Regions from separate parts of the Buttiauxella sp. S19-1 genome, predicted to be linked through region 1. Evidence: predicted binding sites of a transcription regulator. Region 1 holds the regulator's gene; each other region holds the start of a gene.
What was found. Region 1 encodes PhoB, which activates phosphate uptake and scavenging genes when phosphate is short. Its sites were predicted from a motif close to CTGTCATAAAACTGNCNNAT; they were not measured.
Positions count from the first base shown of each region.

Region 2: the regulator PhoB is predicted to act here: its motif matches at 3,371-3,390, upstream of nudF (ADP-ribose diphosphatase).
Region 3: the regulator PhoB is predicted to act here: its motif matches at 2,660-2,679, upstream of glpT (glycerol-3-phosphate transporter).

Region 1 covers NZ_JAHWLU010000004.1:69,303-74,075, reverse strand. The annotation lists gene phoR (phosphate regulon sensor histidine kinase PhoR) at 1-1,081, opposite strand, end outside; gene phoB (phosphate response regulator transcription factor PhoB) at 1,104-1,793, opposite strand; gene sbcD (exonuclease subunit SbcD) at 1,985-3,202, shown strand; gene sbcC (exonuclease subunit SbcC) at 3,199-4,773, shown strand, end outside.
Region 2 covers NZ_JAHWLU010000029.1:3,446-8,218, forward strand. The annotation lists gene MES37_RS09150 (glutathionylspermidine synthase family protein) at 1-923, opposite strand, end outside; gene MES37_RS09155 (DUF1190 family protein) at 930-1,604, opposite strand; gene tolC (outer membrane channel protein TolC) at 1,764-3,248, opposite strand; gene nudF (ADP-ribose diphosphatase) at 3,461-4,093, shown strand; gene MES37_RS09170 (DUF1249 family protein) at 4,096-4,518, shown strand; gene cpdA (3',5'-cyclic-AMP phosphodiesterase) at 4,544-4,773, shown strand, end outside.
Region 3 covers NZ_JAHWLU010000018.1:13,187-17,959, forward strand. The annotation lists gene glpB (glycerol-3-phosphate dehydrogenase subunit GlpB) at 1-907, opposite strand, end outside; gene glpA (anaerobic glycerol-3-phosphate dehydrogenase subunit A) at 904-2,535, opposite strand; gene glpT (glycerol-3-phosphate transporter) at 2,775-4,127, shown strand; gene glpQ (glycerophosphodiester phosphodiesterase) at 4,127-4,773, shown strand, end outside.

The sequences.
Region 1 (4,773 bases):
TACCAGGACCAGTATCCGCCACGCTAAAGCCCACACCACCCGCGACCCGTTTCCAACTCACGGTAATTTGCGTCCCTTCCGGCGTATGGTTTACCGCGTTGTACACCAGGTTTGAAATCGCGCTGCGTAGCTGTTCTTCATTACCGAAGACTTTGAGTGAGGGATCAATATCGAACTTTAACGTCTGCCTTTGCTGACTGAGGGTTTGCGCTTCTCGCTCCACCACACGCAGCATCAGTGGCACATCAATCTTTTCATTGAGCACCATTGCCGGTGCCGCTTCAATTTTAGATAGCGTCAAAAGCTGTTTCACCAGACCTTCCATCCGCGAAGTTTGCTCGCGCATGGTGCCCAGAGCCTTATCGCGCAGCGGCCCTTCAAGCGCCTGATCCTGCATCATCTCCAGATAACCTTGCAGTACCGTCAACGGAGTACGCAGTTCATGGCTAACGTTGGCAAAAAAGTTACGTCGCGCCCCTTCCAGTTGGTGCATCTGCGTGACATCACGTGCCACCATCAGCCACTGCTCGTCGCTGTATGGCATCACACGGAATTCCAGATGACGGCCATTGTTAAGCACCAGCGTCAACGGCCGGGCGAAATCTTTTTGCGTCAAATAGCGGGTAAATTCAGGGTAACGCAGCAAGTTAAGGATGTTCTGCCCGTTATCGTCCGGCCAGCGTAACCCCAGCAACTGTTGGGCCAGCCCGTTACACCAAAAAATGGTCCCTTCTTCGGTAGTCAGCACTACCGCATCGGGCAGTGATTCCGCGCCGCTGCGAAAGCGTTTGATTAAATTGCCTAATTCTTTACGGCGTTTTTTATTACGCAGCTGCATTTGATGAAGACCGTATAACAACGGATCCCAGCTCCCGCGACCAGGGGGCGGTGTCATACTGCGATCAACCCACAACCACCACGACAAACGAAGCAAATTCCAGAAATGCCAAACCAGCAGTCCTGTGACCGCCAGTAATAAAAACCAGGGTAAATAGCCAAAAATAAGGCCCAAGATGACAGCAGGTAAGCAACAGAGCAGCAGCTCCATCACCAACCTTTTCCATGACAGCCGTTCCAGCACGCGTCACTCTCCTGATAAGGAACTAAAAGCGGGTTGAGAACCGATAACCCGTACCGCGTACTGTTTGTACCATTCGATCATGCCCGCTATGTTCGAGCGCTTTACGCAACCGCCTGATATGTACGTCCACTGTTCTGTCTTCGACATACACATTGGTGCCCCATACATGGTTAAGCAACTGTTCACGGCTATATACCCGTTCCGGATGCGTCATAAAGAAGTGTAATAACTTAAATTCAGTTGGCCCCATGTCCAGCGGGTTTTCACCGGTCATCACGCGATGTGATGAAGGGTCAAGGCTCAGCCCGTGCATCTCAATAACCTCTTCCACCGCCATCGGAGAGATTCGGCGCATCACAGCTTTAATGCGTGCCACCAGCTCCTTCGGTGAAAACGGCTTGGTAATATAGTCATCGGCACCAACTTCCAGGCCACGCACGCGATCTTCTTCTTCACCTCGTGCTGTCAGCATCATTACCGGGATTTCCCGCGTCAATGCTTCACGCTTCAGGTGCTTGATAAACTGAATACCCGAGCCGCCTGGCAACATCCAGTCCAGTAAAATCAGGTCCGGGAAGGGTTCGATAAGCAGATTCACTGCACTGTCATAATCTTCCGCTTCTACAGGCTGAAAACCGTTTTGCTCAAGCACAAAGCTCACCATTTCACGGATTGGAGCTTCATCTTCTACGACTAAAATACGCTTCGCCATGATTCGCCCTGCTCAAGGAATAATTATAGTTGTTTCAATGCGGCGCCATTATGCGTCAGATTTATGACAGATTTATGAAAAACATGACTGTTTAGTGACTCATCAATTTGATTTATGACACAGAGACCTATGCCGTTTTCCGCCTCGCCCCCTTATAATCGAGGCCTCGCTTTTAAGCCACCGGACAGGTTATGCGCATAATTCACACATCAGACTGGCACCTTGGTCAAAATTTTTATACCAAAAGCCGCGGGCCGGAGCATCAGGCTTTTCTTGAATGGCTGCTGAAAGCTGCCGTTGAACATGATGTGGATGCAATAATCGTCGCGGGCGATATTTTTGATACTGGCTCGCCACCAAGCTATGCGCGAGAACTGTATAACCGCTTTGTGGTGCAACTCCAGTCTACCGGCTGCTCACTGGTGGTGCTCGCCGGTAACCATGACTCAGTTGCCACATTGAACGAGTCCCGTGAACTGATGGCGTGTCTTAACACTTATGTCGTCGCCAGCGCACGCCACGATACCAGCCAGCAGGCAATTGTACTGAATACGAAAGATGGCGCGCCTGGTGCTATTCTCTGCCCTATTCCCTTTCTGCGGCCACGCGATATTCAAAACAGTCTGGCGGGTTTATCCGGCCATGAAAAGCAGCGTTCATTAATGGAAGCGATCGGTGAACATTATCAGCAGTGTTTTAGCGCCGCTTGCGTTCTGCGCGCTGACGCGCAGTTGCCAATTATCGCCACCGGGCATTTAACCACCGTCGGCGTGACGAAAAGTGACGCCGTGCGAGACATCTATATTGGCACACTCGACGCTTTCCCGGCGCAGCATTTCCCGGATGCCGATTACATTGCCCTGGGCCATATTCACCGTGCGCAATTAATTGGTGGCACCGAGCATATCCGCTACAGCGGCTCACCAATACCGTTAAGTTTTGACGAAACCGGTAAGACTAAAAGTGTTTATCTGGTTGAATTTTCAGAAGGTAAACTTCATGAAGTCACCCCACTTACGGTACCAGTTAGCCAGCCGCTGGCGGTGATCAAAGGTTCGCTGAACGAAATTGAACAGCAGCTTGAACAATGGCGCGATGCACCGACAGAACCCAAAGTGTGGCTGGATATTGAAATCGCCACCGATGAATATCTGCATGATATGCAGCGCCATATTCAACAGCTAACCGAAACGCTACCTGTTGAAGTGGTTTTGCTGCGCCGTAGCCGTGAGCAGCGCGAGCGTGTTATTGCTCAACAACATAAAGAAACCCTAAGTGAATTGACGGTTGAAGAGGTTTTTGAACGCCGCCTGGTTCAGGAAGAAACCACTGAAGAACGCGCAAAACGCCTGCGCACTCTGTTTGCCCAAACGGTCGCCAGCCTGCATGACGCGGAGGAACAAGCATGAAAATCCTCAGTCTGCGATTGAAAAACCTCAACTCCCTGAAAGGGGAATGGAAAATTGATTTCACCCGCGAGCCTTTCGCCAGCAATGGTTTGTTTGCCATCACCGGGCCAACAGGAGCGGGTAAAACTACGCTACTTGATGCTGTCTGCCTCGCGCTTTATCACAAAACGCCACGTCTCAACACGGTCTCGCAATCGCAGAATGACCTGATGACCCGCGACACTGCCGAGTGTCTGGCGGAAGTGGAATTTGAAGTAAAAGGTGTTGCCTACCGCGCATTCTGGAGCCAGAACCGGGCGCGTAATGCGGCCAACGGCAATCTGCAAGCCCCGCGCGTTGAGCTGGCTGAAGTAGAAAGCGGCAAGATCATCGCCGATAAAGTGAAAGATAAGCTCGATATCACCGCCAAATTGACCGGACTCGATTACGACCGCTTCACCCGCTCCATGATGCTTTCTCAGGGGCAGTTTGCGGCGTTTTTAAATGCCGACGCCAATGACCGTGCCTCATTGCTTGAAGAACTCACCGGTACTGAAATTTACGGTACAGTTTCTGCGGCGGTGTTCGAAAATCATAAAAATGTACGCAGCCAATTAGAGAACCTGCAAGCGCAGGCAGCAGGTGTAGCACTTCTGGATGAATCCCAGCGCCAGCAGCTTTCAGAGAGTTTGCAGGCACTTACTACAGAAGAAAAAAACCGCCTGGCTGAACAGCAGACACTTCAGCAACACCAGCAATGGCTCAGCCAACTCGACCTGTTGACTCAAAAACATTCGCATGCGGGAACGGCACTGAATGCGGCAACTCGCGCAATCGAAGAAGCAGTGCCGCTTCTCGAAAAACTAACACGAGCCCAGCCCGCAGAAAAACTGCGCCCTGACTGGCAACGCTTGCAGGAATTACAGGCCACGCTGCAAAACACCCGCGTACAAAGCGAAGAAGTGAATACTCGCTTACATCAAGCGACAGTGCGACGCCAGCAGACCCGGCAGGCCGCCGCAAGCCAGGCAGCAAAACTGGCGCATGAAAACAGCGAGCTGCAAGCCTGGCTGAAAACGCATGACAGGTACCGCCTGTGGGGCGCTGAACTTGCAGGCTGGCGCATGGCATTCAATCAACAACAACGCGATGCCAGCCAGCTACAGACCTTGCAGCGTGATATTGAAACTAGCCAGAAAAAGCTGGAACTGCTGCCAGCCGTTGAGCTTACGCTCACTGCTGATGAAGTGAGTACTCATTTACAAGCAACGATTACCGCGCGCCCTTTGCGCCAGCAGCTTGCTGCTTTACAGCCGCAACTTGCCTCACTTCACAAGCGAAAAATCCAGCAGCAACAAGATATTACTGCACTTGAAAAACAGATCACTCAAGGCGATGTCGAGCTGGCACTCAAACGCCAGCAATACAAAGAGCGCCGCCAGCATGAAAGTGACCTGGAAAAAGTATGCGAACTGGAAATGCGCATTGTCAGTCTCGAAGCTGAACGCGCCCATTTGCAACCCGATCAACCTTGCCCGCTGTGTGGTTCCACGCAGCATCCGGCAGTGGCGGATTATCAGGCCATACAGCCA
Region 2 (4,773 bases), on a different contig from region 1:
TCGCGAGAGAAGATTGGCTTTACCACGTATTTATCCATCGGCGGATAGTTATCTTCGGCAAAATATGAAGGTAGCAGATTTGGATGATCCGGGAACATTTCCCACAGCATTGGTAGCAATGCTTTGTTGGAGATAATGCTTTTCCAGGCCGGCTCCAGCCAGCGTACACCCGCATCTTCCAGCTTGGTGGAGAACATCTCACGCAGCATGAACTCCCACGGGTACAGTTTGAACAGGTTGCTAATCACCTGATCCTGCAGATCGGTAAACTGGCCTTTTTCGCCCAGACCGATATCTTCCATGTAGACGAATTCGCTCGCCACTTCGGCTTCAGCCGCGCAGTCTTGTAGATACTGAACGGTACCGCGATCTTCTTCTGTGTCCTGGCAGCAAGCAAAATGAACCAGGTTGAAACCGTGTTGCTGTTTCAGCTCGGCAAAACGCTCAATGATCTTCTCTTGCAGGCTGTTGAACTGATCGCTTTCTGCTGGCAGGTTACCGGCCTGGATCTGATCTTCCAGCCAGATCCACTGGAAGAATGCTGCTTCATACAAAGAGGTTGGTGTGTCGGCGTTGTTTTCCAGCAACTTGGGTTCACCTACGCCATCCCACGCAATATCCAGGCGTGAGTAAAGTGACGGCTGTTGCGTGCGCCATGACTGACGCACAAATTCCCAGGTGTGTTTAGGAATGCGGAATTTGGCCAGCAGTTCATCGCTGCTCACGACTTTTTCCACTACCTTCAGGCACATTTGATGTAATTCAGCGGTGACCTCTTCTAGGCGTTCTACCTGCGGAAGCGTCAGCTTGTAATATGCGTTTTCACACCAGTACGGCTCGCCGTACATGGTGTGAAAATTGAAACCGTATTCTGTGGCTTTCTCGCGCCAGTCCGGGCGCTCAGTAATCGCGATTCTTTCCATAATTTCTTAGCCACCCATGGAACGAGAAGAACCTGTTGCGCTGCTACTGCGCTGCATAGTCGATTGTTTAGCCACTGAGTCACCGAAACCGCCGCGTGTCACAGTGCTGGTGGTGGCAGGTTTAGGTGCCATTGCCGTTTTCGGTACGGTTGTCGTACGGCCTGGTGTCGCGGCACCATAGCTCTTACCGCTGGCATCGGCATATTTACCGTAAGCAGGGCTTGCAGGGTTCTTCGAAGTAAACAGAGGTTGCTGCGCAAAGCCCGCCCCGCCGCCCATCAATCGGCCCATCATGTAACCGGCCATCAATGGCATCCAGAAACTGCCGCTTTGCTGTGGTTGTGCCTGAGCTTGCTCACCTGCCACGCTGGCTTGAGCTGGTGCTTGCTGGCATTGGCCTTCACCAAACTCAGCGATACATTCTTCACGCGAGGCGTATTTTGGCGCTGTACGTTCTGCTTCTTTTAGTGCGTTGTTAAAGGAAGTCGTACATTCTGCACTTTTGCCAGGGTTGGCTTGCGAACAGTCATCCGCATTTTGATACATGGAGACTGTTTCGTCATTTTGTTCGCAACCGGCTAGCATAAACACAGCGGTAACAGCCAATGCGACTGGCGTCAAATGGCGGGCGTTCCAGCTTTTGCGGAACGATGCGTGGTTTATGATTTTTGTCCGTTTCATTTATCTGTCCTGAGCCCAGTAGTTATGGTGCTTAGGATAGGGGATGAATGGTTGAAATTAAAGCGATGACGGATGTTGGAAGGGAGATCTTTACTTTGCCTTACGTTCGCATGCGTAAGTTGTGATGGGGGCATGTTGCCACACCCCCAAAATATCTGATCAGTTGCCGAATGGGTTAGCTGATTTGCTGCTAGTCGCAGAAGCTGGAGTCGCTTGTGCTGGTGTTGTAGCAGTCGTTGCTTCGCTATCCGCTGTATAACCATCCGCGCGAGCATTTTGGTCTGGCGTTTCTGGAGCCACGCTGTCAGCCGTGGTTGGTACTGGTTTACCCAGTGTTGCATTCAACGCTACAAGATCCTGTTCGTTAAGCGTACCCAGTGCTGATTTAATATTCAGCTGGTTGATTAGGTAGTTATAACGAGCGCTGGAGAGCTGTTGCTTGGCGTTATACAGCGTCGTGGTCGCATCCAACACATCAACGATGGTACGAGTACCGACGGAATAGCCTGCTTCCATGGCATCCAGGGAGCTTTGTGCAGACACAACCGCTTGTTTATAAGCGTTGATGGTACTGATGGACGCATTAACGTTGTTGAACGAAGAGCGAACTGTTTGCACTACGCTACGATGCGCGCTTTCAAGCTGCTCACTTGCGCCAACAAAGTTGTATTGCGCTTGTTTTACTTGAGAGTTAACAGAACCGCCAGTGTACAGTGGCAAGGAGAAGTTCAGGCCGATTTTATTCTGGCCCATATCGCTGTCGTTGTACTGAGAACTATTGGTTTTAGAACCACTGTAGCTGGTATCGGAAACACCAGTAGAAGCGGTCAAACCCACGGTTGGCATGTGGCCAGTTTCTGCGTAGCGAATTTGCTCGCGAGCCAGGTCCTGAGACAGACGTGCTTGCAACAATGCCAGGTTACGTTTTTCCGCTTCTTTCAGCAGATTATTCACGCCATCCGGTTTGTTGGTTTTGAAGCCGTCTACATTCAGTGATGCCAAAGATGGATAGTAATTACCGGTCACCTGGCGCAGCGTTTCTACCGCGTTATCCAGATTGTTTCGTGCAGTGACTTCGTTTGCTAATACGTTATCGTATTGCGCACGGGCGTTCTGTACATCGGTAATGGCGACCAGGCCAACGTTAAAGCGCTGAGTGGTTTGATCCAACTGACGATAAATAGCCTGTTTCTGTGCTTCAGTGAAGGACAGTGCATCAATCGCACTCAATACATTAAAGTAGGCTGTTGCAGTATTCAGAATCAGTGTTTGTTGGTCTGTCTGATAAGTGACATCTTGAATACCGGCTGATTTCTCTTGCAGGGTAAGCGCACGCCATTTCGACATATCAAAAATGGTTTGCGTCAATTGCAAAGAGGCACTCGCTGCCCTGGAGTCGATGCCATTCGCATCGCTAAAACCATTGGTGTATTCATAATCAGCACCAAGGCCAAGTTGTGGCAGTAACGGGCTACGTGCTTCGTTAATTTTTTCGAATGCGGCATCACGGTCAGCAGCGGATTTGCGCAAGTCCGGGTTGCTTAAACGTGCCTGCTGATAAACCTGCATCAGGTTTTCTGCCTGGCTCATGGCACTGAAACCCGTTAGGCTCAGACCGATAAGAATTGGGAGCAGTTTCTTCATTTGCATTCCTTGTTGTGAAGCAAAAAATTATTTGTAAGCGCTGACAAGAGCCGGAAATGATCGTCGATTTTAGCAGAGTCCGCCAGCTCAGGTGCTTGGCGTAATGTGCCATTGACTCTTAATTTTCATCAATCTATCACATAGGAAATGAAACGGCAGTCAAACTGGCTTGAAATTACTCATTTCATAACCATCAAAATCAGGAACCCATCATGACTAAGCAAAACAGTCAACTCGTCACATTAGCCAAAAACGATGTTGAAATTATTGCACGGGAAACGCTTTATAGCGGTTTTTTTTCTCTGGATCTTTATCGCTTCCGCCATCGCTTGTTTAATGGCGAAATGAGTGGCGAAATTTGCCGTGAAATTTTAGAACGCGGGCACGCCGCAGTACTGCTACCCTATGACCCTGTGCGAGACGAAGTTGTCTTAATTGAACAGATTCGGATTGCCGCGTACGACACCAGTGAAAGCCCGTGGCTGCTCGAACTTGTTGCGGGAATGATTGAAGAAGGTGAAAGCGTCGAGGACGTTGCGCGTCGTGAAGCAACTGAAGAAGCTGGAGTGATTGTCGGTCGCACCAAACCGGTTATCAACTACCTGGCAAGTCCTGGGGGGACCAGCGAGCGTTTATCGATCCTGGTTGGGGAAGTCGACGCTACCACCGCGAATGGCATACATGGTCTGGCAGATGAAAACGAAGACATTCGTGTTCATGTCGTGAGCCGGGAACAGGCTTATCAGTTAGTAGAAGAAGGGAAAATCGACAACGCGGCTTCAGTCATTGCACTGCTTTGGCTGCAATTGCATCATGAGAAATTAAGAGAAGAGTGGAATCGATAAATATGAAGCGCTATACACCTGACTTCCCTGAAATGATGCGCCTGTGCGAAACCAATTTCGCGCAACTCCGACGCTTGCTTCCTCGTCATGACGAAGTGGGTGAAAAAGTCACTTATCAGGTAAGTAGCGCTCAATATCGACTCTCTATCCTTGAGTCGACACGTTACACGACACTAGTACAAATCGAACAAACTGTTCCGGCGATAAGCTACTGGAGCTTACCGTCGATGTCGGTCAGGCTTTATCATGACGCCATGGTCGCGGAAGTGTGTTCAAGTCAGCAGATCTTTCGTTTCAAAGCACGGTATGATTATCCTAATAAAAAGTTGCATCAACGCGACGAAAAGCATCAAATTAATCAGTTTCTAGCCGATTGGCTGCGGTATTGTTTAGCGCATGGAGCGATGGCGGTTCCGGTTTGTTAGTGAGGGTGAAACCTAAGGACACCATTTGGAAAGCCTGTTAAATCTTCCTGTGGCCGGTGGGGGCCAGATCAGGATCTTGCAAATTACCGATACCCACCTGTTCTCTGGAAAGAACGAAACGCTGCTTGGTATCAATACCTGGATGAGCTATCAGGCTGTTATTGCCGCCATCCTCGCTGAGCAGCGTCAGTATGACCTAATTGTAGCTACTGGGGATTTAGCCCAGGATCACAGTGCGCAGGCCTACCAGCATTT
Region 3 (4,773 bases), on a different contig from region 1:
GCAGCGGGACTTCCGCATGATTACGCGTGAAAACCGCGCTGACGTTCTGCTGCTCAAATTCAGCGTTCAGCACCGCATCGCCCGGCATCATTATCCCGCCAAGTTGCTGGAAGCGGCGGCGTAGTTGTTGGTGCATCCTCATACCGAGCACCGAAGGCGGCAGCGTGGGTAACAGGCGAAGTGCGCAGGGCAACTGGCGGCTGATGGTCTGCCAGGCCTGCGAGTCTTCGCTGCCAAGGCAGGCGGGTAAAAACAGCGCATCGGTGTTGATGGCCAGCGTTTTAAGCTCGGTAATTAGTAAACGTTGTTGCTCTGGCATATCCAGCACGCGGGCAATGTTGGCGGCGCGAAATTCACTGGGGTTATTACGCAATGTGTCCAGCGCAGAAAGGGTCAGCTCGGCGGTTCGTACCTCGATATTATTCTGGGCGAGAGAAGCCGCGACCAGTTCGGGTTGAAAATCGAGAAAACCGGCAATGCCCACCACGGTGATTCGTTGCCACGCCAGTGGCGCGGTGGGGATTTCTTCGGGGCTGAGCCACGTAGCGCGTTGCATTCCCAGCGGCGTAACACGCTGATGGTTGTGCTGATAACTGCCTTGCAGCGGGATATGGCAGCGCGCGAGTAGCGCCTCACTTTCTGCTGCGAAACGGCGAACGTTTTCCGCGCCCATTAAGCTGTACGGGTGTTCTGGCGCTTGTTGTTTCAGAGCATCCAGCGCGTTTAACGGCGAATTCACCGGGCTGCCATCGGGCAGTTCGGCCAGCAAATCCAGCGAGCCGGATGAAAAATGCAATGCACTTTGCCCACGGCTGATGATGGCACAACGTAGGCCCGCTTCTGCGAGGCGAATACCGCAGACCAGCCCGGCTAAGCCACCGCCAATAATCAGGCTATCGAATCTCATTGTGGTGTTCCTTTTTTCGATCCATTTTTCAAGCCGCACAATCCCTGGTAAACCCAGGCGGTGAATTCACTTTCCCGCAGCGCATCATCCCAGGCTATTGGGCGGATACCTTTCCAGCGTTCGTTAAGAAAAAGAGAAAGTTGATCAAGCGATTGCGCAGGCGTTGAACTGCCAAAGCGTTGTAGTAATCCGGCGGCACGGCAGGCGCACAATTCGCCCTGGCAAGTGCCCATTCCCACGCGGGTGCGACGGCGTAAATCGCCAAGATTGTTGACGGACAGATGGTTAACCGCATAGTGAACTTCACCTGCGGTCACCGCTTCACATTCGCAAACCAGGCTGTTGCTCAGGCGGTCACCTGCCAAAAGTTTCCCTGCGCGGTCACCGTGACGCCAAACGGCAGAACGCCGAATAGTCGGCGGTAATGAAATGACTTTTCTGAGCGTCTCTTCTGCTGAGCTTTCGGAACCTGGAAGTGGTGTTGTTGCTGTGGTGCAAGGCTGAAGATTGCCGATTTTTTCACACACCGCGTTGGTGGCCCATTCCGCCATCAGGCGATAGGTCATCAGCTTGCCGCCAGTAATGGTGATGAACCCTTCCATGCCGTCACGCTTTGCGTGATCAAGCAGCACAATTCCGCGGCTGGCATTTCGTCCGGTTGGGTCGTCGTCGCTGGCAACCAGCGGGCGAACGCCAGCGTAGGCACGCAAAATACGGGTTGCGGCAAGTTTGGGTGACAGCTTTGAACCTTCACGAATCAGGATGTCGACCTCTTGCGGGGTGACCTGCATATTGTCGATTTGCTCATATTCGACAGGCGTTGAGGTGGTGCCAATCAGCGAAATGGTATCGCCTGGGACCAAAATATCGGCGTCGGCAGGTTTGCGGCAGCGGTTGATCACCATGTTATTGATGCGATGGCCGAGGATCAGCAACGAACCTTTGGCGGGCAGCATTCGCACACGTAAATCGGCATATTCAGCAATGTGTTGCCCCCAGATCCCGGCGGCGTTTACCACTACGCTGGCGTAAAAATCGTGATGTTCGCGGGTTTGATGGTTGTAAGCCCGCACTCCACAAACCCGATCGCCGTTGCGGATAAGGCCGGTGACTTCCTGGCCGGTGAGAATTTCGGCACCGTGTTCTCTGGCATCCAGCATATTGGCGGCGGTCAGACGGAATGGGTCAACTGTGCCATCTGGCACCCTTACTGCGCCAATTAGTTCAGGGTTTACCGCGGGTTCTATGCGTAATGCTTCTTGAGGACTGAGTTGCTGTGCATTGATTCCGGCATCCTGGCAGGCGGCAATAAACACGCTCTGCAAGGTTAAATCATCTTCAGGAAGGGTGATAAACAGGCCGTCCGTGCGTTCGATACAGTGGCGAGCAATGCGTTTCAGGATGCGGTTTTCTTCAATACATTCCCTGGCCGATTCGCTGTCCGTCATGGCGTACCGTGCGCCGCTGTGCAGCAAGCCATGATTACGACCTGTCGCGCCGGTTGCAATGTCGTGCCTTTCCAGCAGCAGGGTTTGTAACCCACGCCGTGCGCAGTCGCGGGCAATACCCGCGCCCGTAGCGCCTCCGCCAATAATAATCACATCCTGTTCTTTGCATCCCATCGCCATGTTCCGCTCCTGAAAAATTATCTGGGGACTATTCAGCCACAGATCGAGATGCGAATGTTTGATATCGAGCAAATTCGAAAATAAAACGAAAGCAAAGTGTGACGTGATGCACCTTTTCGATAGTTTGTAATAAAAATGTAATATGTTGTGGGGTGTTTCACACTAACCTGGTGGGATAATCCTTAACATGCGCTCGCAAAAGAACATTGCTTGATAAAAAACCTGCCACGGAGGCATTTATGCTGAGCATTTTCAAACCTAGCCCACATCAGCCACGGCTGAAAAGTGAGCATGTCGATCCGACTTATCGTCGTCTGCGCTGGCAGATATTCATGGGCATTTTCTTCGGTTACGCCGCTTACTACCTGGTACGTAAAAACTTTACTCTGGCGATGCCGTATCTGGTGGAGCAGGGCTTCTCGCGCGGTGACCTCGGATTTGCGCTTTCCGGTATTTCTATTGCTTACGGCTTCTCGAAATTTATTATGGGGGCGGTTTCTGACCGCTCGAATCCGCGTGTTTTCTTACCTGCCGGTTTGATTCTGGCCGCCGCCGTAATGTTATTTATGGGCTTTGTGCCGTGGGCGACATCCAGTATTGCGGTGATGTTTGTCCTGCTGTTTTTATGCGGTTGGTTCCAGGGAATGGGCTGGCCGCCGTGCGGGCGTACCATGGTGCACTGGTGGTCTAAAAAAGAGCGTGGGGGAATTGTTTCCATCTGGAACTGCGCGCATAACGTCGGCGGTGGCTTGCCGCCGCTGCTGTTCTTACTCGGGATGGCGTGGTTTAACGACTGGCATGCGGCACTTTATATGCCAGCCTTTGCGGCGATTTTTGTGGCGTTAATTGCTTTTGCGTTAATGCGCGATACGCCGCAATCATGCGGTTTGCCGCCAATCGAAGAATACAAAAATGATTACCCGGACGACTACAACGAAAAAACGGAAGAGGAGCTAACGGCAAAACAGATCTTCATGCAGTACGTTTTCCCCAACCGCCTGCTGTGGTACATCGCCATTGCTAACGTTTTCGTTTATTTGCTGCGTTACGGCATTCTCGACTGGTCGCCAACCTATCTGAAAGAAGTGAAACACTTCGCGCTGGATAAATCCTCCTGGGCCTATTTCCTTTATGAATACGCCGGAATACCTGGCACGCTGCTGTGTGGCTGGATGTCGGACAAAGTGTTCAGAGGCAACCGCGGTGCTACCGGCGTGTTCTTTATGATTCTGGTGACGATTGCGACCATTGTTTACTGGCTGAACCCGCCGGGAAATCCGGGTGTGGATATGGCGTGTATGATTGTGATTGGCTTCCTGATCTACGGGCCGGTGATGCTGATTGGCCTGCACGCGCTGGAACTGGCACCGAAAAAGGCCGCGGGAACGGCAGCAGGCTTTACGGGCTTGTTTGGCTATCTCGGTGGTTCGGTGGCCGCGAGTGCCATCGTTGGCTATACGGTAGATTTCTTCGGCTGGGACGGCGGCTTTATGGTGATGATCGGCGGCAGCATTATGGCCGTGATTCTGTTGTTGGTGGTGATGGTGGGTGAGAACAAACAACACCATAAAAAACTGACAGGGAAAGCATAATGAAAATCCTGACCAAATCTATCCTGGTGGGGGCGGTAATGTTTGCTTCCGCCAGCTCCTTTGCCCAGACCACGGACAAAGTGGTGATAGCCCATCGCGGTGCGAGCGGCTATCTGCCGGAGCACACTTTACCTGCCAAAGCCCTGGCCTATGCTCAAGGGGCTGATTACCTTGAGCAGGATCTGGTGATGACCAAAGACGACAGATTAGTGGTGCTGCACGACCACTATCTTGATCGGGTCACCGACGTTGCGCAGCGCTTCCCAAATCGGGCGCGTAAAGACGGTCGCTACTACGCCATCGATTTTACCCTCGACGAAATCAAGTCGCTGAAATTTACCGAAGGTTTTGATGTGGTAGACGGCAAGCAGGTGCAAACCTTCCCTGGTCGTTTCCCGATGGGGAAATCTGATTTCCGCGTGCATACCTTTGAAGAGGAGATCGAGTTTATCCAGGGCTTGAATCACTCCACAGGGAAAAATATTGGTATTTACCCAGAGATAAAAGCCCCCTGGTTCCATCATCAGGAAGGAAAAGATATCGCGGCGAAAACGCTTGAGGTGTTGAAGCGTTACGGCTACACCAGCAAGCATGATAAGGTCTACCTGCAATGCTTTGATGCCGCTGAACTCAAGCGTATTAAAAA